DNA from 3 places in the Methylocystis sp. H4A genome. Region 3 is predicted to be linked to each of the others. Evidence: predicted binding sites of a transcription regulator. Region 3 holds the regulator's gene; each other region holds the start of a gene.
The links. The regulator LexA, encoded in region 3, represses DNA repair genes until DNA is damaged. The targets are predictions, from matches to a motif close to TGTTCNNNNTGTGTTCNG.

Region 1 (7,960 bases), on a different contig from region 3:
CACATAGCGGCCCAAGCACTGCGGCGAAAAATGATCGCCTAGAGGCCTTGTGGCGTTTGCGCCATAATACCGCAGTTTTGCGAAACCAAAGGCCCCTCATCCTGAGGAGCCCTCGAAGAGGGCGTCTCGAAGGAGAAGGGGCCCTTGCGCGTCTTCATCACTCGGTGAGCCACGACCCCCATGTCGTCGAAGACGCCCAATTGGCCTGCGCCTCGCCGAGCGCGGGCGAAAAGCGCGCGCGCAGCGCCGCGCCATGCCCCTGCCGCCCGCGTCTGCTCAAGCTCTTGATTAATACGTCCGCGCTTGCTTTATCGCGGCGCAATAACTTTCTCGGGAGCTGCGCCTCATGTCGACTTGGCCAAACTACGGCAAAATCACCGGTCCGATCGTGCTGATCGGCTTCGGCTCCATCGGCCGAGGCATTTTGCCGCTGATCGAGCGCCATTTCGATTTCGACAAATCGCGCTTCACCGTCATCGACCCGGTCGATACGCATCGCCGTCTGCTCGACGAGCGCGGCATCGCGTTTCTCAAAACCAAGCTGACGCCGGAGAACTACCGCGAGATCTTGACCCCGCTGCTGACGAAGGGCGAAGGCCAGGGCTTTATCGTCAATCTCTCGGTCGACGTTTCCTCGCTCGCGATCATCAAGCTCGCGCGCGAATTGAACGCGCTGTGCGTCGACACGGTGGTGGAGCCATGGCCGGGCTTCTACTTCGACAAGACGATGTCCAATGAAGCGCGCACCAATTACGCGCTGCGCGAGACGGTGCTCGAGGAGCGCCGCAAAAATCCCGGCGGATCGACGGCCGTCTCCTGCGTCGGCGCCAATCCCGGCATGGTCTCATGGTTCGTGAAGCAGGCGCTCGTCGATATCGCGCGCGACACGGGCGCGCTCGACAAGGAGCCGGCGACGCGCGCCGAATGGGGCGAGCTTGCCCAAAGGCTCGGGGTCAAGGGCGTTCACATCGCCGAACGCGACACCCAGCGCGCGCGCAATCCGAAGCCGCGCGACGTCTTCGTCAACACCTGGTCGGTCGAAGGCTTTGTCTCCGAGGGCCTGCAGCCCGCCGAACTCGGCTGGGGCACGCATGAAAAATCCTTGCCCGACATCGGCTGCACGCATCCCTCCGGCTGCGGCGCGGCGATCTATCTGCTGTCGCCCGGCGCCAATACGCGCGTGCGCTCATGGTGCCCGACGCCGGGGCCGCAATATGGCTTCCTCGTCACTCACAATGAGTCGATCTCGATCGCGGACTATCTCACCCTGCGCGACGATAAGGGTCAGGCGATCTATCGTCCGACCTGTCATTACGCCTATCATCCCGCCGACGACGCCGTGCTTTCCCTGCACGAGATGTTCGGCGCCGCCGGCAAGATGCAGGAGAGCTGGACGATCCTCGACGAACACGAGATCGTCGACGGAATCGACGAACTTGGCGTGCTGCTCTATGGCCACGCCAAGAACGCCTATTGGTATGGTTCGCAACTCTCGATCGAGGAGACCCGCGATCTTGCGCCCTATCAGAACGCCACCGGACTGCAGGTGAGTTCGGCGGCGCTCGCCGGCATGGTCTGGGCGCTGGAGAATCCGCAGGCCGGAATCGTCGAGGCCGACGAGGTCGACTACAAGCGCTGCCTCGAAGTGCAGCTGCCGTATCTTGGCCCGGTGAAGGGCTATTACACGGATTGGACGCCGCTCGAGGGGCGTCCCGGGCTGTTCCCGGAAGATATCGACGAAAGCGATCCGTGGCAGTTCAGGAATATTCTCGTGCGTTGAAGCGTCGCGCGCCGCCGCCAAAAGTGAAAGCCGCTCCATCAAAGGCCGCCGCTCGCAAGAGCGGCGCTTTTTTGGAGTGTCTCAGTTTGATTGTCCGGCTATGATTCCGCTACTGCGCTACCCATCTGGTTTACGACGAATTGGACTTACAAATGTCCTTCACCGTAAGAAGATTGTCATGCGTTTGCGGGCGTGTTCAATGTGAGGCGGTTGGCGAGCCGATCTTGAGCGGCGTTTGCTATTGTCGCGATTGTCAGGACGGCGGCCGGCGGATCGAAGCTCTACCGAACGCCGCACGCGTCCGCGACCCAGATGGCGGCACGCCATATCTCACCTATCGCGACGACCGATTCCAGGTCTTGTCGGGCGAGAACCTCTTGGTGGTTACAGGCTCAGACCTCGATCCCGAACGCGAAGGGTCGTCGCGTCCTGCTGTAACTCAGGTATGTTTTTGAAGTTCGATCCAGGGTTTTGGGTTTCCACCTATCGATCCCGATATCAGGGCGATCTGACGCCCATCGAGATGAGGACCAAAACACAACATCGAAGGTCCGAGACCGAATTGCCGAGCGACGCCCCCAGCTATCGAGGATTTCCCCTAAGGCTTTTCGCGAGGTTGATCGCCGCGCGCGCTGCGATGCTCTCTGGTCGATGACCTGTTCTTGGGCATAGAAATAGCGAGACTCAGTCTCGGGTCACCCGCCCCGAGGCCGCTCAATGCCTCGATCGGCCTGATTCAAACTGACAGCCTGCTTTTATGTGCTCGCCCTTGCGCGCCGAGAATGTTCTCTATATGTTCTGTCTAGCGTCAGTTCTGAGCGGTCGCCAGGCGATGCTCGGGGCGACGCTGGGTAGAGGTTGCGAACATGGGTGCGGCTCAGGCATCGGCAGAGATAAAGGGCGCGCCGCGGATCGACGCCGCGGCCCTCGTTGAGGCCGATCGCCGGCGCGGACGCGGCGCGTTGTCGAAGCGCAGCGGCCGCTTCGAAAAGGAGACTCGCGAGGAAGCCGACGACGGTTGGGGCTCGCTGGAGAGCCTTGCGGCGCTCAAGACCAATTTTCACGTCGAGAAGCCGCGCACGATCATCACCAGGAATGATTCGCCGGACATTTCCTTCGATCGCTCGATCAATCCCTATCGCGGCTGCGAGCATGGCTGCGTCTATTGCTTCGCGCGGCCGACGCACGCCTATATGGGCTTTTCGCCCGGCCTCGATTTCGAGACCGAGATCTTCGTCAAGGACGGCGCGGCGCAGCTTCTCGAACGCGAATTGTCGGCGTCGCGCTACGTTCCCAAGACGATCGCCATCGGCACCAACACCGATCCCTATCAGCCCGCCGAGAAGAGCCATCGCGTGATGCGTTCGATCCTCGAAGTGCTGGCGCGCGCCAATCATCCGGTCGGCATCGTGACGAAGTCGGCGCTGGTGCTGCGCGACCTCGATCTGCTCGCGCCAATGGCGGCCAAGGGCCTGGCGAAGGTCGCGATCTCGGTGACGACGCTCGACCGCAAGCTCGCGCGGCTGATGGAGCCGCGCGCCGCAACGCCGGAACTGCGGCTCGAAACCATCGAAAAGCTCAGCGCCGCCGGCGTGCCGACGGCGGTGATGACGGCGCCGATCATTCCCGCCATCAATGACGACGAGATCGAGCGAATCTTGACGCGGGCGCACGCCGCCGGCGCTCGGGAAGCGGGCTATGTGATGCTGCGCCTGCCGCTTGAATTGCGCGATCTCTTCACCGAATGGCTGGCGACGCATTTTCCTGACAGGGCCCGCAGAGCCCTCGCGCTCGTGCGCTCGACGCGAGACGGCAAGCTTTACGATGCGTCCTTCGGAACCCGCATGAAAGGCGAGGGGCCCTACGCCTGGATGATCGGCCGGCGTTTTGAGCTCGCCGCCGCCCGGCTAGGATTCACGCAAAAAACAAGATTGCGAACGGATCTGTTCGAGCCGCCGCGCCGCGCGCCGCAGCAGCTCAGCCTCTTCTGAGCCCATCTCGGGCTGGTCTCCGGCAAGCTTATCGCGCCTGCGCGGCCGAGAATTCTCTGGACGCCGCCGCAAGCGCCGTCTTTCCGGTTGCCAGCCGCCCACCCTCGGCGCTTTATTCGCTGCGCGGTCCTGCGCTGACGCCACCGTCGCGCAGGACCCTTAGCGATCCGCCCGGGGGAGCGTTTGTGACGGCCAAGGGGCCCCATTTTCGGCTGGAAGCGCAGCTGCGCCGCAAAGGCGTCTGGCCGATCGCCGGCGTCGACGAGGTTGGACGCGGGCCGCTTGCGGGTCCGGTGGCGGCGGCGGCGGTGATTCTCGATCCCGAACGACGGCCGCGGGGTCTCGATGATTCTAAGGCGCTGAACCAGGCGCAGCGCGAAGAAGCGTTTGAGCGCATCATGGCCAGCGCGCTCGCGGTGAGCGTCGCCTTCGTCGCCCCCGCCGAAATCGACCGCATCAATATCCGCCAGGCGACGCTCGCGGCGATGGCGAGGGCCGTCGCCGGCCTTTCCCAGACGCCGGCCTATCTTCTCATCGACGGCAACGACCGGCCGCCGGTCAACTGCCCCTGCCAGCTGATCATCAAGGGCGACGCGACCGCGCTGTCTATCGCCGCAGCCTCGATCGTCGCCAAGGTCGCGCGCGACGCCATGATGCGCCGCCTCGCCGTCCACTATCCCCACTATGGGTTTGAGACCAATGTCGGCTACGCCGTGCAGCGTCACCTTGACGCGCTGGCGCTGCACGGCGCGAGCCCGGCGCACCGCGTCAGCTTCGCGCCCGTGCGCGAGGCGTGAGGGCTTCGTCAACTATTCGCTAACCTTTTTATTTCTTTAAGACTTGCGTTCGAAAAAGAGACGCCGGCGTTTTGCCAATCTAAACGCCCCCTTTACCTCCCTCCTTCACTATCTCGCATGTTGGTTGCGTTGATGGTGTTCAGTTCATGCGTAGCGCGCGCGTCGGGGCGGCTCGCCTCAAAGCCCGAAATCAGGTCACGCGTATCGGGCGCACAAATGAAGGGCCGCTCCGCGCGACGGCGCGCAACGAAATCCTTTGCGGCGACTGCGTCGCATCGATGGAGCGACTGGAGCAGGAGAGCGTCGACCTCGTCTTCGCCGATCCGCCCTATAATCTGCAGCTCGCCAATCGTCTGCATCGCCCGGATCAAAGTCTCGTCGATGCGGTCGATAATGATTGGGACAAATTCGCAAATTTCGCCGCCTATGACGCCTTCACGCGCGACTGGCTCGCGCAGGCGCGCCGGGTGATGAAGCCGTCGGCGACGATTTTCGTGATCGGCTCCTACCACAATATTTTTCGCGTCGGCGCGATCATGCAGGATCTGGGCTTCTGGATCCTGAATGACATCGTCTGGCGCAAAAATAATCCGATGCCGAACTTTCGTGGCCGGCGCTTCACCAACGCCCATGAGACGATGATCTGGGCGGCGCGCGACCAAAGCGCCAAAAACTACACGTTCAATTACGAGGCGCTGAAGGCGGCGAACGAGGATTGCCAGGTTCGCTCCGACTGGCTGCTGCCGATTTGCGGCGGGACAGAGCGTCTCAAGGATGGAGCCGGCCGCAAGACCCACCCGACGCAAAAGCCGGAAGCGCTGCTCGCGCGCGTCATTCTCGCCGCCTCGAGCCCCGGCGATCTGGTGCTCGACCCCTTCTTTGGCACGGGAACGACCGGCGCCGTCGCCAAGCGCCTCGGGCGCGACTGGCTCGGCATCGAGCGCGACGGCGACTACAGAGCCGCGGCGCGGGAGCGGATCGCGGCGATCGAACCCTTGCCGCATGAAACGCTCGCGACGGCCCCGTCTAAGCGCACGGAGCCGCGCATCGCCTTCGCGAGTCTCGTCGAAGCGGGGCTCATCGCGCCCGGCGCGACGCTCTGGGACGCGAAGCGGCGCCATCGCGCGGTGGTGCGCGCCGACGGCGCGCTGTCGCTCTCCGGCTTCGTCGGCTCGATCCACAAGACCGGGGCGCTGGCGCAGGGCCTGCCGGCCTGCAACGGCTGGACCTTCTGGCATTATGAAGAAAAGGGCGCACTCGCGCCGATCGACGATCTGCGGGCCGAGGCGCGTGAACGTCTCAAAGTAGCGGCGGAATAATCAATATCCGTCATTGCGAGGAGCGGAGCGAAGCGAAGCAATCCAGAGCCGTGGGCGCGACTCTGGATTGCTTCGCTTCGCTCGCAATGACGGCCTTACGCCAGCCATCCCGCGTAGAACCCCACAAGCAGCACGATTCCGATGAAGGCGCGATAGAAGACGAAGGGCCAAGCGGAGAAGCGTTCGAGAATCCGCAGCAAGCCCCAGATCGCGACAAAGGCGGAGATCGACGCGACGAAAAGCCCGAGCGTCAGCACCGCCCAGCCGTGAAAATCGAGCTGCGCCTTATGCAGCTCCCACAGCTCCTTGAGGCCCGCAAGGGCGATCGCCGGCAGGCCGAGCAGGAAGGAAAAGCGCGCCGCTTCCTCGCGCTTAAGGTCGAGGAATAGCGCCGCCGTCAGAGTCGAGCCCGAGCGCGAGACGCCCGGAATGAGCGCGCCGACCTGCGCGAAGCCGACGATCATCGCGTCCTTCAGGCTGACATGTTCGAGCGTGCGCTTATGATTGCAATAGAGTTCGGCGATGGCGAGCAGCGCCGCCATCACGATCGAGGAAATGCCGATCACCGGCAGCGTGCGCAATGGCGAGCCGCAGGTGTTGAGCGTATGCGACAGCGCGAGGCCGGCGATGCCGATCGGCACGGTCGCGAGCGCGATCCAGACGACGAAGCGAAAGGTCCAGGCGTTGAAATCGCGCCGCACCAGCGCCCGCACGGACCCCTCGGCAAGCGCGCGGATGTCGCTCCAGAAATAGCTGACGACGGCGGCGAGCGCCGCGAGCTGCATCGCCGCGGAGAAAGCGGAGCCAGGGTCCTTCCAGCCGAGCAGCGCCGGCACGATGCGCATATGCGCGGTCGAGGAGATCGGCAGAAGCTCGGTGATGCCCTGCACCACGCCAAGAACGGCGACTTTCATATAACCGAGATCGACAAAACCGGTGTCGAGCCCATTCGTGCAAGCGGTCGCCATAGAGGCCCTCGTCTCGTTTGTCGGCCCCGCGACGAATCACGAAGGCGTCAAGCGACTCCGACTTCTGGCAAACAAGCTGGCCACGATCAAGGCGACGCGCAGGACCGCGGGATTCGGCTCGGCCGGCCATGCTCTTCTCCATTTCATCAAGCGCTCTGGGGGTTTGCCCCCGGGCATCGCGCGTCGTCCCTGCCCAAATCCGCGAGGGCTGGCTCGGCGTCCGTTTAGCCTTGTGCGAGAGCGGACCCTGACTGTGGCTGAGGCGCCACACTCGGCTCCGAAAGAACTTCCGACTGGCAAAAGCCGTAGTCTCGGTAAGCCGCGATATGTGAATGTTTATTCATCCTACCGATCGGCAATATCGGACCAGGGCGGCCGCATGGGAAATCTTTTTCCTGGAAGGTGGATTTTTTATGCGGCCGCACTCGTCGCTGCGGCAATAAGCGCTCCGGCATACGGTCAGAGCCTGGGTTCGTTGACGCTGCCCCCTGGTCAAATCGTTACCGGTCCGATCGCCTATGGCCAGTCGCTTTGGAACAAAGATTGCCCGCCAGGTCAGACGGTGACGAAATGTCAGGGCCAGGTTTACCCGTCGATTACGAACGGGCACGACGCCGACACTTACCTGTTGCCTTATACTTGGCCATCGACGACGACGCCGCCTTTCGTCAATTCAACGCTTGCCGCCGTGGCGGTGGTATGGACCTCAACGCCAACTCAATATGTGCGCTTTTACGACGCTACGAGCAGTCCGGCAGGGAGCTGGGTTGTGCCGTCCAACCAAGTGCGGGGGTTGACCGCGGAGCAAATCAAAGACGTTTTGGCTCTGCCCACCACTCCGACAATGCAGACCATCGCATTGCTGCCCGCCCACACTTGTATGATCCTCGGGCAAGCGGGTCCCATTACGAACTCGCAACAAGTTCAACCACTCGGCTTCTGGGGAAATGGCGGCGCAATTCAAGGCTACTTAATTGGACAAAGCCCAAGCGGATGTGGGCCGGGTTCCGATCCAAGGTTTTTAGACCGAGACATTTTCGTCAATCGGCAATCCATCGGACTTTTCGCGCTGGCTTATGGTCCTCGTGCGGGAGGCGGCAATCCT
Region 2 (7,960 bases), on a different contig from region 3:
CGCGCCCAGTCGCTCGCTGCGGGCTTCCGCTTTCCGAAATTCATGATCGAGCCGGCGCAGCAGGAGCTCGACAATTTCATCAAGGTGCTCGAATCGCTCGGCGTCACGGTGACGCGGCCCGAGCCCTTCAATCACAAGGCGAAATTTTCGACGCCCTATTGGTCGTCGCGCGGCTTCTGCAATTCCTGCCCGCGCGATTCCATGCTCGTCTTCGGCGACGAGATTCTGGAAACGCCCATGGCCTGGCCGTGCCGTTATTTCGAAACGCACTCCTATCGGCCGATCCTGAAGGACTATTTTAAGCGCGGCGCGCGTTGGACCTCGGCGCCCAAGCCGCAACTCACCGACGAACTCTTCGACCCCGATTTCACGCTGCCCGAGAAGGGCGAGCCGCTCCGCTATATTCTCACCGAGTTCGAGCCGGTGTTCGACGCCGCCGATTTCTTCCGCTGCGGCCGCGATATTTTCGTCACGCGCTCCAATGTGACGAACGCCATGGGCATCGACTGGCTGCGCCGCCATCTTGGCGAGGGCTATCGCATCCATGAGATCAAGAGCCGCTGCCCCAATCCGATGCATATCGACACCACGATCCTGCCGCTGGGGCCGGGTCGCGTGCTCATCAATCCCGAATATATCGATCCCGACGAACTGCCCGACATTTTGAAGAAATGGGACATTCTCGTCGCGCCGGAGCCCGATCCGATCAACGACCGCATTCTCGCGATCACCTCGATGTGCGGCAAATGGCTCAGCATGAACATTCTGATGATCGACGAGAAACGCGTCATCGTCGATCCGCATCATACCAACATGATGCGGCAGATGGAGAAATGGGGCTACGAGCCGATCCCGGCGCCCTTCCTGCACTATGCGGCGTTCGGCGGCGCGTTCCACTGCGCGACGCTCGACGTGCGGCGGCGCGGAACGCTCGAAAGCTATTTTTGATTCAATCGCGCTTCTTTCGCCCGACGCTTCTGGCAAGGAGCGCCGGGCGATCTCTATTTCAGGTCGACGCCGCCGAGCCGCAGGCCGATGATGCCCAGAACGATAAGGCCGATCGAGCCTAAACGCAGAAAGGTCGTCGGTTCGTTAAAGAGGTAGACGCCGACAAGCGTCGCCGCGGCGATGCTTGTGCCCGTCCACGCGGCGTACGCCGTGCCGGCGGGAATCGTTTTCACCGCTAGGCCCAGGCATCCGACGCTCGCCGCCATAAAAAAAACCATGATGAGCGAAGGCCAGAGCCGCGTGAATCCTTGGGCATATTTCATCCCGATGAGCCAGCCGACCTCGCAGATGCTGCCGATAAAGAGGATGATCCAATCCATCTAACCGTCCTTGCCAATGCGACGTCGTCGCCGCGTCCGGCGACTTGTGGGTTTTGCGGTCCGATCCGTCAAGAACCGCCAATTTGCATTTCGCCCAATGCCGCCCACATAGGCCGCAAGGAGCTTCCTCATGAGAAAAATTGTCGGCGTTTACCCCGCCCCGGACTCCATGCACTGGGTCGGCGACGGCTTTCCCGTGCGTTCGCTGTTTTCGCATCACGAACATGGCGCGGGGGTGAGCCCCTTTTTGCTGTTCGACTACGCGGGACCGTTTGACTTTCCACCGACCGCCAAGCGGCGCGGCGTCGGCGCCCATCCGCATCGCGGCTTCGAGACGGTGACGATCGTCCTGGACGGCGAGCTCGCGCATCGCGACTCGACCGGCGCCGGCGGACTTATCGGTCCCGGCGACGTGCAGTGGATGCGCGCGGCCTCGGGCGTCGTCCACGAGGAGTATCATTCCGAAAGCTTCGGCAAGTCGGGCGGACGCTTCGAGGTCGTGCAGCTTTGGGTCAATCTGCCGGCGCGCGAGAAGATGAGCCCGCCGCGCTACCAGACCCTCCTCGACAAGGACATTCCGCGCGTCGATCTGCCAGATGACGCCGGAATCGTCCGCGTCATCGCCGGGGAATTCGATGGCCATCGCGGACCGGCGCAAACGGCGACGCCGATCGATCTTTGGGACGTGCGGATCGACGCAGGAAAAAGCGCCCGATTCGCGCTTCCAGAAGGCCATACGGCGCTTGCGGCGATTCTCGAAGGAACGGTCGAAGTCAATGGCGAGCAGATCGCGCGCGCGACGGACGTTGTCGTATTCGACGAGGAAGGCGGCGACATCGCCTTCGAAGCCAACAATGACGTGAAGCTGATCCTCATGAGCGGCGAGCCGATTGACGAGCCCGTGGAGCAACACGGCCCATTCGTGATGAATACGCAGGATGAATTGCGGCAGGCCTTCGCCGACTATCAGTCGGGACGGTTCGGCGTCATCGCGCCCCAGGGCGGCTAGAGCGCTTTCCGAGCACATCGAATGATGTAAGGAATCGCTCAACATCAAAATGTTGGAGCAGGTTCCTATCGAAAAAGTCTGTCAGCTTTTTCGGAACCTGCTCTAAGAGGAAGCGCTGCTGCGACGCGGCGCCAATCTCAGCTCTTCGATCGTCGCCGCGAGCGATGCGAACTCCACCGGCTTGGTGAGAAAAGCATCGACTCCGGCGGCGCGGGCGGCGCGCTCGTCTTCTTCGCGCGCGCTGGCCGTGAGCACCAATATGGGCGTGCGCGGCGCGCCTGCCCGCGCCTCCGCCTCACGAATGCGGAGGCTCGCCTCGCGTCCGTCGAAATCCGGCATGAAAAGATCCATGACGATCACGTCATAGGGCGCGCCCACGCCCTCGATCGCTTCGCGGGCGCGCGCGAGCGCAAGCGCGCCGCTTTCCGCCCGAGTCACTGTCGCGCCAAGCTTCGCGAGGTGACGCGTGAGGATGAGCGCGTTGATCTCATTGTCTTCGGCGATAAGCGCGTTCACCCCGGCGAGCGCCTGCGGCGGCGCGTCGTCGTCAGGCGCCGGCGCCTTGGCGCGCTCTGGCGACAGACGGGCGATCAGCGAGGCGATCCGCACCGGCTTCACCAGCCAGCCGTCGAAGTCGCACAGAGCGTCTTCGCCGAAGGCGCGCCGTTCGATTGGCGAGAAGAGCAGAAACAGTCGTCCCGCCTGCGCGTCGCGAGCGACTTTCGCCAACTGCGCGGTCATTTGCGGGCCCAGCGCGCAGTCGACGATGACGGCGTCGAAGGGTTTCTCGCGCCGCCTTTGCAGCGCGGAGGGCGCATCCTCGGCCGCGACGATCTCCGCTTCGGCTCCGGCGAACCGCAAGCTCTCGGCGAGATAGGGCGCTTCAAAGATGCTTTGCGCAACGATCAGCGCCTTAAGCCCGGAAAGAGGCGCCGGCGCCCTGTCTTCGCTGAACGGCGGCGCAGGAAGCGTGAAGGCGAAAACGGCGCCCATGTCCGATGAATTGACCAGCGCCAGCGCGCCGCCCATCCTGGCGACGAGACGGCGAGAGATGGCGAGGCCGAGCCCTGTGCCCGCCTGCGGGTGGTTCTCGGAAGGATCGGCCTGCTCGAATTCCTCGAAGATCGCCTCGCGCGCCGCCTCTGGAACGCCCGGCCCGGAGTCGCGCACCTCGAAGCGCAGCCGCGCGCCGTCTCGCGCGACGCGCACGCCCACGCCGCCGCGCTCGGTGAATTTCACCGCGTTGCCGATGAGGTTGACGAGCACCTGCCGAAGTCGCGCCGGATCGCCCACGATCTCGCGCGGCGTGTCGGGCAGGATGACGCTGGCAAGCTCCAGCCCTTTGGCCATCGCACGCGGCGCCAGCAATTCGACCACGCTTTCGACGAACGGCGCGAGCGCAAAGGCTTCGTGACGCAGCTCGAACTTGCCGGCTTCGATTTTGGAGAAATCCAGAATGTCGTCGATCAGCTGCGAGAGCGAACGGCTGGAATCGCCGATCGCTTCGACATAGCTCGCCTGTTCGGCGGTGAGCCTGGTCATCGCGAGAAGCTGCGCCAGCCCCATGACGCCGTTGAGCGGCGTGCGGAATTCGTGGCTGACCGCTGCGAGAAAGCGCGACTTGGCAAGACTGGCGGCTTCCGCTCTGTCGCGAGCCGCGGCGGCGGCGCGCAGCTCCCAGATTTCATCGCGCAGCGATTCGAACTCGGCCTCGACCTGTTCGCGGCCGCGCCTGCGCAAAGCAATGAAAATGGACGCCGCCAGCAGCAGAATGGCGAGCTGCGCCGCGAACAAAACCACAATATGGTTTAAGGACATGCGCCCATATCAGGCCGCAAGGCGCCCCGACGCAAGTCCTGCGCGATAGGAAAGCGCTTCAGCAAGATGCGGTCGGCCGACGGATTCAGCGCCGTCGAGATCGGCGATGGTGCGCGCGAGCTTCAAGACCCTGTGAAACCCTCTGGCCGTGAGGCCGAAGCGCTCGGAGGCGTCCCGAATCAGCGCTGTGCCGGCGGCGTCAAGATACGCCACGCGCTCGATGACCGCCGCCGGCGCGGCGGCGTTGGCGGCGACCCTTGGCAGCGAGAGAGCGTCGTAGCGTGCGCGCTGAATCTCTCTAGCCCGCGCGACGCGCGCCGCGACCTGCCGCGAACCCTCGCTCGGCGGCGGCAACACGAGATCGGCGGCGGTCACCGCCGGCACCTCGATCTGCACATCGAAACGGTCGAGCAGCGGCCCCGAAAGCCGCGCCTGATATTGCGCGACGCAGCGTTCATTGGGTTGGCGCTTGCAGGCGTAGCCCGGATCCATCGCGTGACCGCAACGGCAAGGATTCATCGCCGCGACAAGCTGAAAGCGGGCTGGGTAGACGGCGCGATGATTGGCGCGCGACACCGCCACCTCGCCCGTCTCCAGCGGCTGACGCAGGCTGTCCAGCGCTTGCGGTTGAAACTCCGGCAATTCGTCGAGAAAAAGCACCCCGTTGTGGGCGAGCGAAATCTCGCCAGGCTTTGCATGGGAGCCGCCGCCGACCAGCGCCGGCATCGAGGCGGAATGGTGGGGCGCGCGAAAGGGCCGCCGGTCGGTCAGTTCGCCTCCGGCAATCTGCCCCGCCACCGAATGAACCATTGAGACTTCGAGCAATTCCCGCGGGGTCAGCGGCGGCAGGATCGACGGCAGCCGCGCGGCGAGCATCGATTTTCCCGCCCCCGGAGGGCCGCTCATCAGAAGGTTGTGGCCGCCGGCGGCGGCGATCTCGAGCGCGCGCTTGGCGCTCTCCTGTCCCTTGATGTCGGAAAGGTCGGGCTGATCGGCGGCGAGCCTGCGCACCGCCGGCTGAGGCCGGGCCAGAACCTGCACGCCCTTAACGTGATTGACGAGTTGGATGAGCGAGCGCGGCGCGATCACCTCCATATCGCTCGACGCCCAGGCCGCTTCCGGCCCGCATTGGCTCGGACAGATCAATCCCAAGCCCCGCGCGTTGGCGGCCACCGCCGCCGGCAGGACCCCCGCCGTCGGCGTCAGCGTTCCGTCGAGCGCAAGTTCGCCAAGCACGACGAATCCTTCGAGCGCGTCGGAGGGAATGGCTCCAATGGCCGCCATGACGCCAAGCGCGATCGGCACGTCATAGTGGCTTCCCTCTTTGGGCATGTCGGCAGGGGCGAGATTGACGGTGATTCTTTTCGCCGGCAGCGCCAGACCGGACGCGATCAGCGCCGCGCGGACCCGCTCGCGCGACTCGGCGACGGCCTTGTCGGCCAGGCCGACGACGTTGAAGACGACCGCGCCGCTCGAAATCTGCACTTGGACGTCGACGGGACGGGCCTCGACGCCTTCGAACGCGACCGTCGCCACCCTCACCGCCATCGCGCGCTCCCGAGAAATTCTTTTCTGCAATTATCTTCGACAGCTTAACGGGCGCGCGATCCCAGCGCAAGAACATTATATGAACATAGCCGCGCCAGAACTAACCTAGATCGCAAATTGCAATTGCCAAGTTTCGGTTCGCGCGCTGATATTCTGCGGGCGCGGCGCGCAAGCCGTGCGATTGGACAGGTTTAAGGAGGAGATTGGAGATGAAATGGACGACGGGTCTCGCGCTTGTTTTTGCGGCGGCTCTGGCCGCGCCGGCCGCCGCCATGCCGCTCGCGCCGAGTGAGACGGCCGGCGCGCCGATCGTGCAAGTTTATGGCGGTTGCGGGCCTTACGGCCATCGCGGTCCCTATGGCGGCTGCCGTTGGGGCGGACAATGGGGAGGATACGGCGTCGGTCGCGCCTGCCCGCGCGGCTTCCATCTCGGCCCCTACGGCCGCCGCTGCTGGCCAAACTAAGCTCAGCGAAAAGCCGGGATGGCGAACCGTCCCGGCGCTTTGGCGGCGCCCTCCCGTCGCCGTCAGGGCTGCTTTGGCCCGGACGGGCGAAGTCCCGTCCCGCCTCTTGGCTGTTCCGCGGCGCTCGGGGCTGGCGCGTCGCTCGGCGCCACCGGCGCCGAAGATCCCAGCGAAACCGAGAGGCCGAACAGCTTCCACTGGCCTTGAACCGGCGCATAGAGCAGCTCGAAGCGAATCTGCGTCGGCACGGAGGGGAAAAACCCTGACATGTGCATCATACCCGTCGACTCGATTTGCGGCAGCATGCTGAGCTGCGGCTCCAAGACGGCGACGCCTGACAGGTCGAGATGTTGGTTGCGCTGATAGGCGAAAATTTCCGCTAGCCGCGCGGCCGTGTTCGTCTGGAAGCCCGGGGCTCCAAGGTCGCGCAGCACCGTATAATTGCCGGTTTTGTTGGCCTGGTCGAGCGCAAGCAGAGTCGAGCGGACGAGAATCAGAACCCCGTTCTTGTCGATATCAGCGGGCCTTGGCGCCTGCGCCGGCCTCGACGGCGCAGGCTTAGGCGCCGGCTTAGGCGACTGCGCCGAAGCCATCATCGGAGAGAAACTCGCGGCCACAAGGGCCGCGAGCAGTATTGTCTTGACCTTCACGATCATGGATCACCAAGCCAGCGTCACGCCGGCGCGGCCAGCGACGCCGCCGTATTTGAGGCCCGCGCCGATGCCGGCATTGACCACCGCCCATTCGTTCAAGCGAAGTTGCGCCTGAGCGGCAAGGCCGTACTGACCACGGAAGGTGCCGAAGTTGCCGGTGACCGAGAAAAACTTGTTGTCCGGCAGGTAGCTGGCGCCGCCGAGCGCGACGGCGACCGCCGTGCCCTCGTAACCACGTTGCACCGATCTTCCGAGGCTATACACGCTTTGCGACAGGCCCAGAACGCCGGCCTGGAGAGCTTGGATGTCCTGCGGACCGAAAGCCGAAGTCGCAAGATTTCCGTTAGCGTCAGTGGTGGTGAACTTCGTCACGCCAACCTGCGAGGCCAGGCTCTGGGCCGAGGTGATGCCCGGCGCTTGGTAGACGTTGTTCGCCGTGCCGAGCACGATCTGGTTGGGAGCGGTGGCGACTGCGCCGACGCCGATCGCCGTCGAGCCGACGCCCGTCGCGGAGGAGCCGGCGCCGATCGCCGTCGAGCCTAAGCCCGTCGCGGAGGAGCCGACGCCCATGGCCGTGGAAGCCACGCCGCTCGCGTTGGAGAACGCGCCGTTCGCCGTGGAGCCGATGCCACTCGCGTTTGAGAACGCGCCAGAGGCCGTGGCGCCAGCGGCGCTGGCGTTCGAAAAGGCGCCGGTCGCGGAGGAGCCCAAGCCGGTCGACGTGGAGCCGAACCCATAGGCGTTCGAGGCCTTGCCCGTCGCCTTCGAGAAGTCGCCGACGGCCGTGCCGTTGTTCGACGCGGTCGAATTGAGACCGATCGCGACCGAGTCGGTGGCTTTCGCGTTCGTGCCGATCGCGATCGCGTTGGCGCCCTTGGCGCCCGCCTGCGCGTTGTTGCCGATCGCGACCGCGTTCGTTCCAATCGCCTTCGAACCTGAGCCGGCGGCGAAGGAATTGTCGCCCAACGCAGCGTTGCCCGTGCCGACGGCGGTGCCGCTGTCGCCGGTGACCAGATTGCCAGAGCCAAAGGCCTGGGCAGTATCGGCGACGACGAGGTTGGTGTTGCCGATCGCGGTGGATTTGTCGCCAATGACGCCGTTGATGGTGCCGACCGCGTTCGAGCCATCGCCAATCACGCC
Region 3 (7,960 bases):
GCCCGGCGATGGATCGTTGTTCATTGACGCCAAACCGATTGACAGCGATCGCCGCGCCACTGCGCGCTGATCGCATTGCGAGTCCATCCCAAGCGTGAATCTCGCTCCTGATTAAGGGGATAGTTTTTTATGGCGCCGCAGGCAACCGCCCACTGGCGAGCGACGGTTCAGGGACGCAAGGCGGCGCAAGACAAGGGGCGCGGTCGGCGCTAGGCTCTTTCCCGTAATTGTGCGGGGCCAGTCATTCTTGAACGACATTTCACGCACCGCTGAAAGGGAGGAGCGCGGCCGCGATCTTTCATCGCGCGTCTTTCCGCTGCGTGTACGAGGATTGGCCGAGGCCCTGCGCGCGTCGCTGGAGCAGGAGCGGGCGCTACGCCGCCCGTTTCTCTGGCTGGTCGTCGCTTCAGGCGGCGGCGTCGTGCTCTATTTCTCGGCCGAGCGGGAACCTTCGCTCGCGCTTTGCCTTTGCGCGCTCGCCGCCTTTGCGGTCTTGGCCGGGCTTACGCGCCGCCACGCCCGCGCCCATGCGCTTTTTCTGACGCTCGCTTTCATCGCCCTCGGCTTTGCGTCGGGCGCCTGGCGGACGGCGCGCGTCGCGGCGCCGGTCATTCCACGCATTGGAATCGGTGAGCTGACGGGCTTCGTCGAGGAGGTGGATCTGCGCCGGGCCGGGGCGCGTTTTATTCTGCGCGTTGCGAGCGCCGAAGGCTATCCGGACGACATTGTTCCCTCCCGCGTGCGGCTGACGACGCGCGGCGAGCCGAATTTCTCAGCGGGCGACTTCATCGCCTTCAAGGCGCGGCTGATGCCGCCGGCGCGGGCGGCGCTCCCCGGCGGCTATGATTTCGCGCGTGACGCATTTTTTGCGCGCATCGGCGCGGTCGGCAACGCGCTTGGGCGAATCGAGACCATGTCGCCGCCCGAACCGGCGCCATTCTCGCTGCGTTTTTTCGCGCACGTCGATCGCATGCGCAACGCCTTGGCGATGCGGGTCTATCGAATCATTGAAGGCGACACGGGCGCGATCGCCGCCGCCATGGTGACCGGCAAGCGCGACTTGCTGTCGGAAGACGCCAAGAATCTCATTCGCCGGGCGGGCATATTTCACATCATCACCATTTCCGGCGTTCAGATGACGCTCGTCGCGGGCATCTTCTTCGTCGGCTTTCGGCGCCTGTTGGCGATGTCGCAAACGCTCGCGTTGAATTATCCGATCAAGAAATGGGCGGCGGCGCTCGCCATGCTCGGCGCCATTCTCTACGACATCGGCACGGGCTCTCGCGTCGGCACCGAGCGCGCGCTCGTGATGACTCTCATCATGCTCGCGGCGGTTCTTTTCGATCGGCCGTCGCTGTCGATGCGCAATCTGGCGCTTGCCGCGCTCTTCATCATCGCTTTCGAGCCGGAGGCGTTGCTCGGCGCGAGCTTTCAGCTCTCTTTCGCGGCGGTGGCGGCTTTGATCGCGGTGTACGAATGGCGCGGCGAATATCTCGCGAAGCGCCGCATCGACGATCGCGCGCCGCGAGGGCGATGGGGAGCGCTTCGCGAAAGCGTCGTCGAGCGCCTGCTGCACGGACCCGGGGCGGCGATGTTCGCAACGCTATGCGCGACCTCGGCGACGGCTTCGTTCATGGCGAATGATTTTCACGAGCTGAGCCCCTATGTGCTGATCGGCAATCCGCTGACGCTGGCGATCATTGAATTCTTCGCCGTTCCCTGCGCGCTCGTCGGCGCCGCGCTTTACCCCTTGGGCCTCGACGGCTTCATCTGGCGCTACCTCAAGCTGGGCATCGACCTCGTGACCTATCTCGCCGGGCTGATCGCGAACGCCCCCGGCGCGAGTCTGCCGGTTGCGGCCTTTGCGCCCTGGGCGATCCTTTTCCTTTCGCTTGCGGTCCTGTCGCTCGTGCTCTGGCGCACTTGGGCGTGGCGCGCGCTCGCCATTCCTCTCGCCTTGATCGGACTGATGGGCGCGAGAAGCGGCGCGCCCTTTGATCTGGCCGTGCCGGCGACCGGTGAATCGGCGGCGCTGCGCCTGCCGTCCGGACAGCTTGCCGTCATGGGGCAAAAGCCGAGCGCATTCGCCGCGGAACAATGGTTGCGGGCGGATGGAGACGCGCGCCAGTCCGCGGACGCCAGGAGCGGCGTCGCCTGCGACGGCGCGGGTTGCGTGGCGAAGGCCGTCAATGGCCGCTTTGTCGCGCTCGTCGCCGGGCGCGGCGGTTTCTTCGAAGACTGCGCGCGCGCCGCCGTCATCGTGACGCCGCTCTACGCGCCGTTAGGCTGTGCGGCGGAGATCGTGATCGATCGCCGCAGACTAGCCGAAACAGGGGCTGTGGCTTTGAGGTTCAAGGCGGATGGCGTCGAATGGACGACGGCGCGCGCGATCGACGAGGATCGGCCCTGGTCGCCGGCGCCCCGCAATCGCCGCACGTCCGGATTTACCGCGCCGCTGAGCGATGAAGAGCGCAGCGCGGAAGATGCGCGCGCGATGGAGCCGCTTGAGTAGCGGCGGTGCGCCGACGCCCGCGAAACTAATATTTCCGCAAGAGGCTGACGAGCCTGCCCTGAATGCGCACGCGATCGGGGCCGAAGATACGCGTCTCATAGGCGGGGTTGGCGGCCTCTAACGCGATCGAAGCGCCGCGTTTGCGCAGGCGTTTCAACGTCGCTTCCTCATCGTCGATCAGCGCCACGACGATGTCGCCGGTGTCGGCGCTGTCCTGCTTGCGGATCACGACCGTATCGCCGTCGAGGATTCCGGCTTCGATCATCGAATCGCCGCGCACTTCGAGCGCGAAGTGCTCGCCGCTCGTGAGAAGGTCGGGCGGCAGGCTGATGGTGTGGCTGCGGTTCTGGATGGCGGAGATCGGCGTGCCGGCGGCGATGCGTCCCATGACCGGAATGGCGACCTGACGTTCGCCTTCGTCCTCGAAACGTTCGCTGAGCGGCCGGACGCGCCCGAGATTCCCCTCGATGACGGACGGCGAGAACTTGCCGTTGCGCCCGCCGGCGGTACGCGGCGTGGACGATTCGGGTAGACGCAGAACTTCGAGCGCACGGGCGCGATTGGGCAGGCGGCGGATGAAGCCGCGTTCCTCGAGCGCGAGAATCAGCCGATGAATCCCCGACTTCGACCGCAGGTCGAGCGCGTCCTTCATCTCGTCGAAGGACGGCGGCACGCCCGACTCCTTCAGACGTTCATGGATGAAGCGCAATAGATCGTTTTGTTTTTTGGTCAGCATCGCCGCACCGCCCCGCAAGCCGAATCGTTGATTTTGGCTGAGCCGCAGCTTCTGGCTCGATAACCTAAACAAATCATGAACAGAACGATATCGGTTCTTACTGCGTTCCGCAAGCCAAATGTCGAAGGTATCCCCTTTGAACATGTGACGGGAATCGTGGTATGAATGAGGCATGCAGATCAAGAACGCCATTCGATACAGCGCGACTGTGGTGGCAGGGATTGTCGCAACAGGTGTGCTCGTCCCGATATCCCAAGCGAACATTCAAGAACTCGCCAAGGATAAGGGATGGGATCGCATCTTGGCTTCAAATTGGGGGCCGATGATGGATGCGGTTCTCCCAATTTTGGAATCAAAGTGGTTTTTTATGGCGGCTGGATTTTTCATTGGCTTCGCAGCTTATGCGTGGGCTGATTTTTTACTTCGAAGGGCGCCAGAAAGTTCTACAGCATTGCATGCCGAGCAAGCGCGTAATTCATACTCGAATGAGACAATTCGCATTGATAGTTTAATAGATGACACATATCCATTTATATCAGAAAAGATATTTGACAGATGCATAGTCAACGGGCCGGCTTTTTTGAAGGTTCATAGCAATAATAGGTTTGAATTTTGCAGTTTTTCAGACAATCCAAAATTGCACTTCCTTTCTCTGCCATAAGGGCAACCTGTTATGGGTGCTGTTTTGCTGTCTGGAATTAAATTTAAGAGATGCCATTTCACTAACATAACTTTTGTTGGCCCGGAAGAGGACACAAAAACAATATCGCCAGGATTTTCGCAAATGGATATCAACGAATGGCGGAAGAAAAATTCTGTGGGGCAAATCAAATGAGGCGCAGCAATCCAATGCTTACAATCGGAAATCGCTTCGATAATCTGCTAGCCGCTATGCTCGGCGTGCCGGCTTCGCAAAGCCACCCATCAGACACGGCAGCATCAGATGCGGAGCATGACGAAGGTTGTAGCGATATTCAAACTCCCACAGATACTTCTGAAGATGTTTCTTAGACACGCTGATGTAAGTTCCTTGAATGCCGCGCTTCAGGTTTGACCAGAAGGCTTCGATATTATTCGTATGCGCTTCGCCGCGCACATATTCTTTTTCGCCATGATTGACGCTTTCGTGAATAAAGCCTTCCTTATGCATATGCTGGAAAACGCGGGCGTCGTCAGTCATGACGCGAGAGCCTTCGATGACCCAAGTCGTGACCTGTGGCATGACGTGACGGCCATTGCGGCCGGCAACAAGCCTCGTAACAACGTCGCCGTGGCGCTCCATCATGCCGAGAACAACGGCTTTGTCGTCTTGTCCTTGGCGGTCTTTGCCGCCGATGAAAGCCTTGTCAATTTCGACGATGGGCGAGAAAGGGCGCGCGCCGCCTAGCGGCCGGTCGCCGTCGACCGTGCCCATATAGTTGCGGATTTCTTTGCACATGCGCCATGCGGTTTTGTAAGTCACGCCGATCTGGCGCTGAACCTCTTTCGCGGCGACGCCATTGCGCGAGGCCGTGAACAGGAACATGACGAAAAACCAGTCCGTTAAAGGCGTTCGCGTCTTCTCGAATGGCGTCCCTGCGGTCGGATAGACCTGATAGCCGCAATGCTCGCACTCGTAGCAGCGGCGGCCTTTGACGCGGTAAAAGTGGGCTTCGCGACCGCAGCTCTCGCAAGCGAAACGCTGGCCATATCTGACCCGCATGATGTGCTCTAGGCAAACATCATCGTCGGGGAACCGCTTCTGAAACTGCTTAAGGGTGGGAGGCTTTGTGCTCATGCGAACTTTATCGCACAAACCGCGTTACATGTCTAGAGGGGATACAGCCCCCAAATGTTCACGCTTTGGTTAAACCATCATCGTGACGAACTATGTTCGCCTCGCGTGTCCCGTGCTAGACGGGCCGACCCAAAACCAAGGAATTCGCGGCGCTCATGTCTCAGGTCGTCACCCGCTTCGCTCCGTCGCCCACCGGCTTTCTGCACATCGGCGGGGCGCGCACGGCGCTGTTCAACTGGCTTTACGCCAAGAAGCACGGCGGCCGGATGATGCTGCGTATCGAAGACACCGACCGCGAGCGCTCCACGCAAGCGGCGATCGAGGCCATCATCGACGGCCTGCAGTGGCTCGGCCTCGAATGGGATGGCGACATCGTCTACCAGTCCTCGCGCGCCGCGCGCCATGCCGAGGTCGCCGAAGAGCTGCTGGCGCGGGGACACGCCTATCGCTGCTACGCCACGGCGCAGGAGCTCGAGGAGATGCGCGAGAAGGCTAAGGCGGAAAAGCGCCCCTGGCGCTATGACGGCCGTTGGCGCGATCGCGACCCCTCGGAGGCGCCCGCCGGCGCGCCCTATGTCGTGCGCATCAAGGCGCCCCAGGACGGCGAGACGATCGTCGACGACGCCGTGCAGGGACGCGTCGTCTTCCAGAACAAGGATCTTGACGATTTTATTCTGCTGCGCTCGGACGGCGCGCCAACCTACATGCTCGCGGTCGTCGTCGACGATCACGACATGGGCGTCACGCAGATCATTCGCGGCGACGATCATCTCACCAATGCGGCGCGACAGACGCACATCTATCAAGCGATGGGTTGGACGGTCCCGGCCTTCGCGCATATTCCGCTGATTCACGGACCGGACGGCGCCAAGCTTTCGAAGCGCCATGGCGCGCTCGGCGTCGACGCCTACCGCGCGATGGGCTACCTGCCGGCCGCGCTGCGCAACTATCTCGTTCGATTGGGGTGGTCGCAGGGCGACAAGGAGTTCTTCACGACGCCGGAGATGGTCGAGTCGTTCGATCTCGCGCAGGTGCATCGCTCGCCGGCGCGTTTCGATTTCGCCAAGCTCGAAAATATGAACGGCCATTATCTGCGCGATAGCGATGATGACGCGCTGTTGGACTTGCTCGTCGCGACGCTTCCCTATCTCGAAGGCGGCGGCGCGATCGCGCGATCGCTCGACGACGGAACGCGCGCGCAGTTGCGCGCCGCCTTGCCGGGACTGAAGGCGCGCGCGAAGACCTTGAACGAACTTCTCGACGGCGCGGGCTTTCTCTTCGCGCAGCGTCCGCTGTCGCTCGACGCAAAGGCGGCGCAGCTGCTTTCGGCGGAAGCGCGCGCGCGGCTTGCGACGCTTGTCGAGAAACTTGCAGCCCTGCCGAACTGGAGTGCCGCAACAACGGAAGCGGTCGTGCGCGATCTCGCGACAGCGCTTGGCGTCAAACTCGGCGATCTCGCGCAGCCCTTGCGCGCGGCGCTCACCGGCCGCGCGACCTCGCCTGGCATATTCGACGTGCTGGAAATTTTGGGGCGCGAGGAAAGTCTTGCGAGAATTTCCGATCAGGCTGCCGTCGGGTAACCCATCGCCTCGCTGCGGCGTTGGCGTCGTAAAAAATCGCTGACGCGATTTTCGGCGCCGCGCCGTTTTCCGCGCCACTGCGGGACATGTCATCTCTACGCGCGAAACGCGTGGTGCGCTTGACAGCCTTTGCGGTTGATATAGCTTTTTGCACCGCACAACAAACCGAATGCAACGCATCGGCGTGCGCGTGAAAGCGACGACATCGCGAATGTGACGCAATTCATGCATAGCGTTCGCGCGCGTCGCGCCGCGAACCGGCTCGTTGCGAGCGCGGGGCGGTTGAGAGGGGAGTGGGTATGCCGGAGAAGAATGCTATCTTCACAGTCGGCGACGGATCGGTCGATTTGCCGATCAAGGATGGCACGCTGGGGCCGTCCGTTGCGGACATCCGCAATCTCTACGCCGAAACCGGCATGTTCACCTTCGATCCGGGATTCACCGCGACTGCGTCATGCGAATCGAAGATCACATTTATCGACGGCGAAGCCGGCGTTCTGCTCTATCGCGGCTATCCGATCGAGCAGCTCGCCGAACATGGCGACTTTCTCGAAACCTGCTACCTGCTGCTCTATGGAGAATTGCCGTCCGCCGCCGAGAAGGCGAATTTCGACTATCGGATCACGCGCCACACAATGGTGCATGAGCAGATGGCGCGATTCTTCCAGGGGTTCCGCCGCGACGCGCATCCGATGGCGGTGATGGTCGCCTCCGTGGGCGCGCTCTCGGCCTTCTATCACGACTCGACCAACATCGCCGATCCTACCCAGCGCATGGTGGCGTCGACGCGCATGATCGCGAAGATCCCGACGCTCGCGGCGATGGCCTATAAATATTCGATCGGCCAGCCGTTCGTCTATCCAAAGAACGATCTCGACTACACATCGAACTTCCTGCGCATGTGCTTCGCGGTTCCCTGCGAGGAATATAAAGTCAATCCGGTGCTGTCGCGCGCGCTCGACCGGATCTTCATCCTGCACGCCGATCACGAACAGAACGCGTCGACCTCGACCGTTCGACTGTCCGGCTCGTCTGGGGCGAATCCTTTCGCCTGCATCGCGGCGGGCATCGCCTCGCTGTGGGGGCCGGCGCATGGCGGCGCCAATGAAGCGGTGCTGAAAATGCTCGCCGAAATCGGCACGCCGGATCGCATTCCGCAGTTCATCGCGCGCGCCAAGGACAAGAACGATCCGTTCCGTCTCATGGGCTTTGGCCATCGCGTCTATAAGAACTACGATCCGCGCGCCAAGATCATGCAGCGCACGACGCGCGAAGTGTTGAACGAACTCGGCGTCAAGGACGATCTGCTCGACGTCGCGTTGGAGCTCGAGCGCATCGCGCTGCACGACGACTAT

Region 1: IYW40_RS14900 (PA0069 family radical SAM protein) is a predicted target of LexA. The motif match lies at 2,564-2,581, and genes of this name have one in related genera.
Region 2: IYW40_RS12465 (YifB family Mg chelatase-like AAA ATPase) is a predicted target of LexA. The motif match lies at 5,772-5,789, and genes of this name have one in related genera.

The regions. Positions count from the first base shown of each region.
Region 1 is NZ_JADNQY010000027.1:54,588-62,547, forward strand. It holds gene IYW40_RS14895 (homospermidine synthase) at 347-1,780, shown strand; gene IYW40_RS14900 (PA0069 family radical SAM protein) at 2,647-3,771, shown strand; gene IYW40_RS14905 (ribonuclease HII) at 3,828-4,568, shown strand; gene IYW40_RS14910 (site-specific DNA-methyltransferase) at 4,715-5,887, shown strand; gene uppP (undecaprenyl-diphosphatase UppP) at 5,983-6,855, opposite strand; gene IYW40_RS14920 (autotransporter outer membrane beta-barrel domain-containing protein) at 7,235-7,960, shown strand, end outside.
Region 2 is NZ_JADNQY010000025.1:197,482-205,441, reverse strand. It holds gene IYW40_RS12485 (amidinotransferase) at 1-948, shown strand, start outside; gene IYW40_RS12480 (multidrug efflux SMR transporter) at 1,002-1,328, opposite strand; gene IYW40_RS12475 (pirin family protein) at 1,459-2,337, shown strand; gene IYW40_RS12470 (ATP-binding protein) at 2,440-4,155, opposite strand; gene IYW40_RS12465 (YifB family Mg chelatase-like AAA ATPase) at 4,165-5,703, opposite strand; gene IYW40_RS12460 (hypothetical protein) at 5,913-6,167, shown strand; gene IYW40_RS12455 (hypothetical protein) at 6,230-6,823, opposite strand; gene IYW40_RS12450 (cell surface protein) at 6,827-7,960, opposite strand, start outside.
Region 3 is NZ_JADNQY010000023.1:69,498-77,457, reverse strand. It holds gene IYW40_RS09495 (DUF983 domain-containing protein) at 1-24, opposite strand, end outside; gene IYW40_RS09490 (ComEC/Rec2 family competence protein) at 248-2,512, shown strand; gene lexA (transcriptional repressor LexA) at 2,538-3,248, opposite strand; gene IYW40_RS09480 (hypothetical protein) at 3,421-3,909, shown strand; gene IYW40_RS09475 (IS1595 family transposase) at 4,138-5,025, opposite strand; gene gltX (glutamate--tRNA ligase) at 5,181-6,605, shown strand; gene IYW40_RS09465 (citrate synthase) at 6,905-7,960, shown strand, end outside.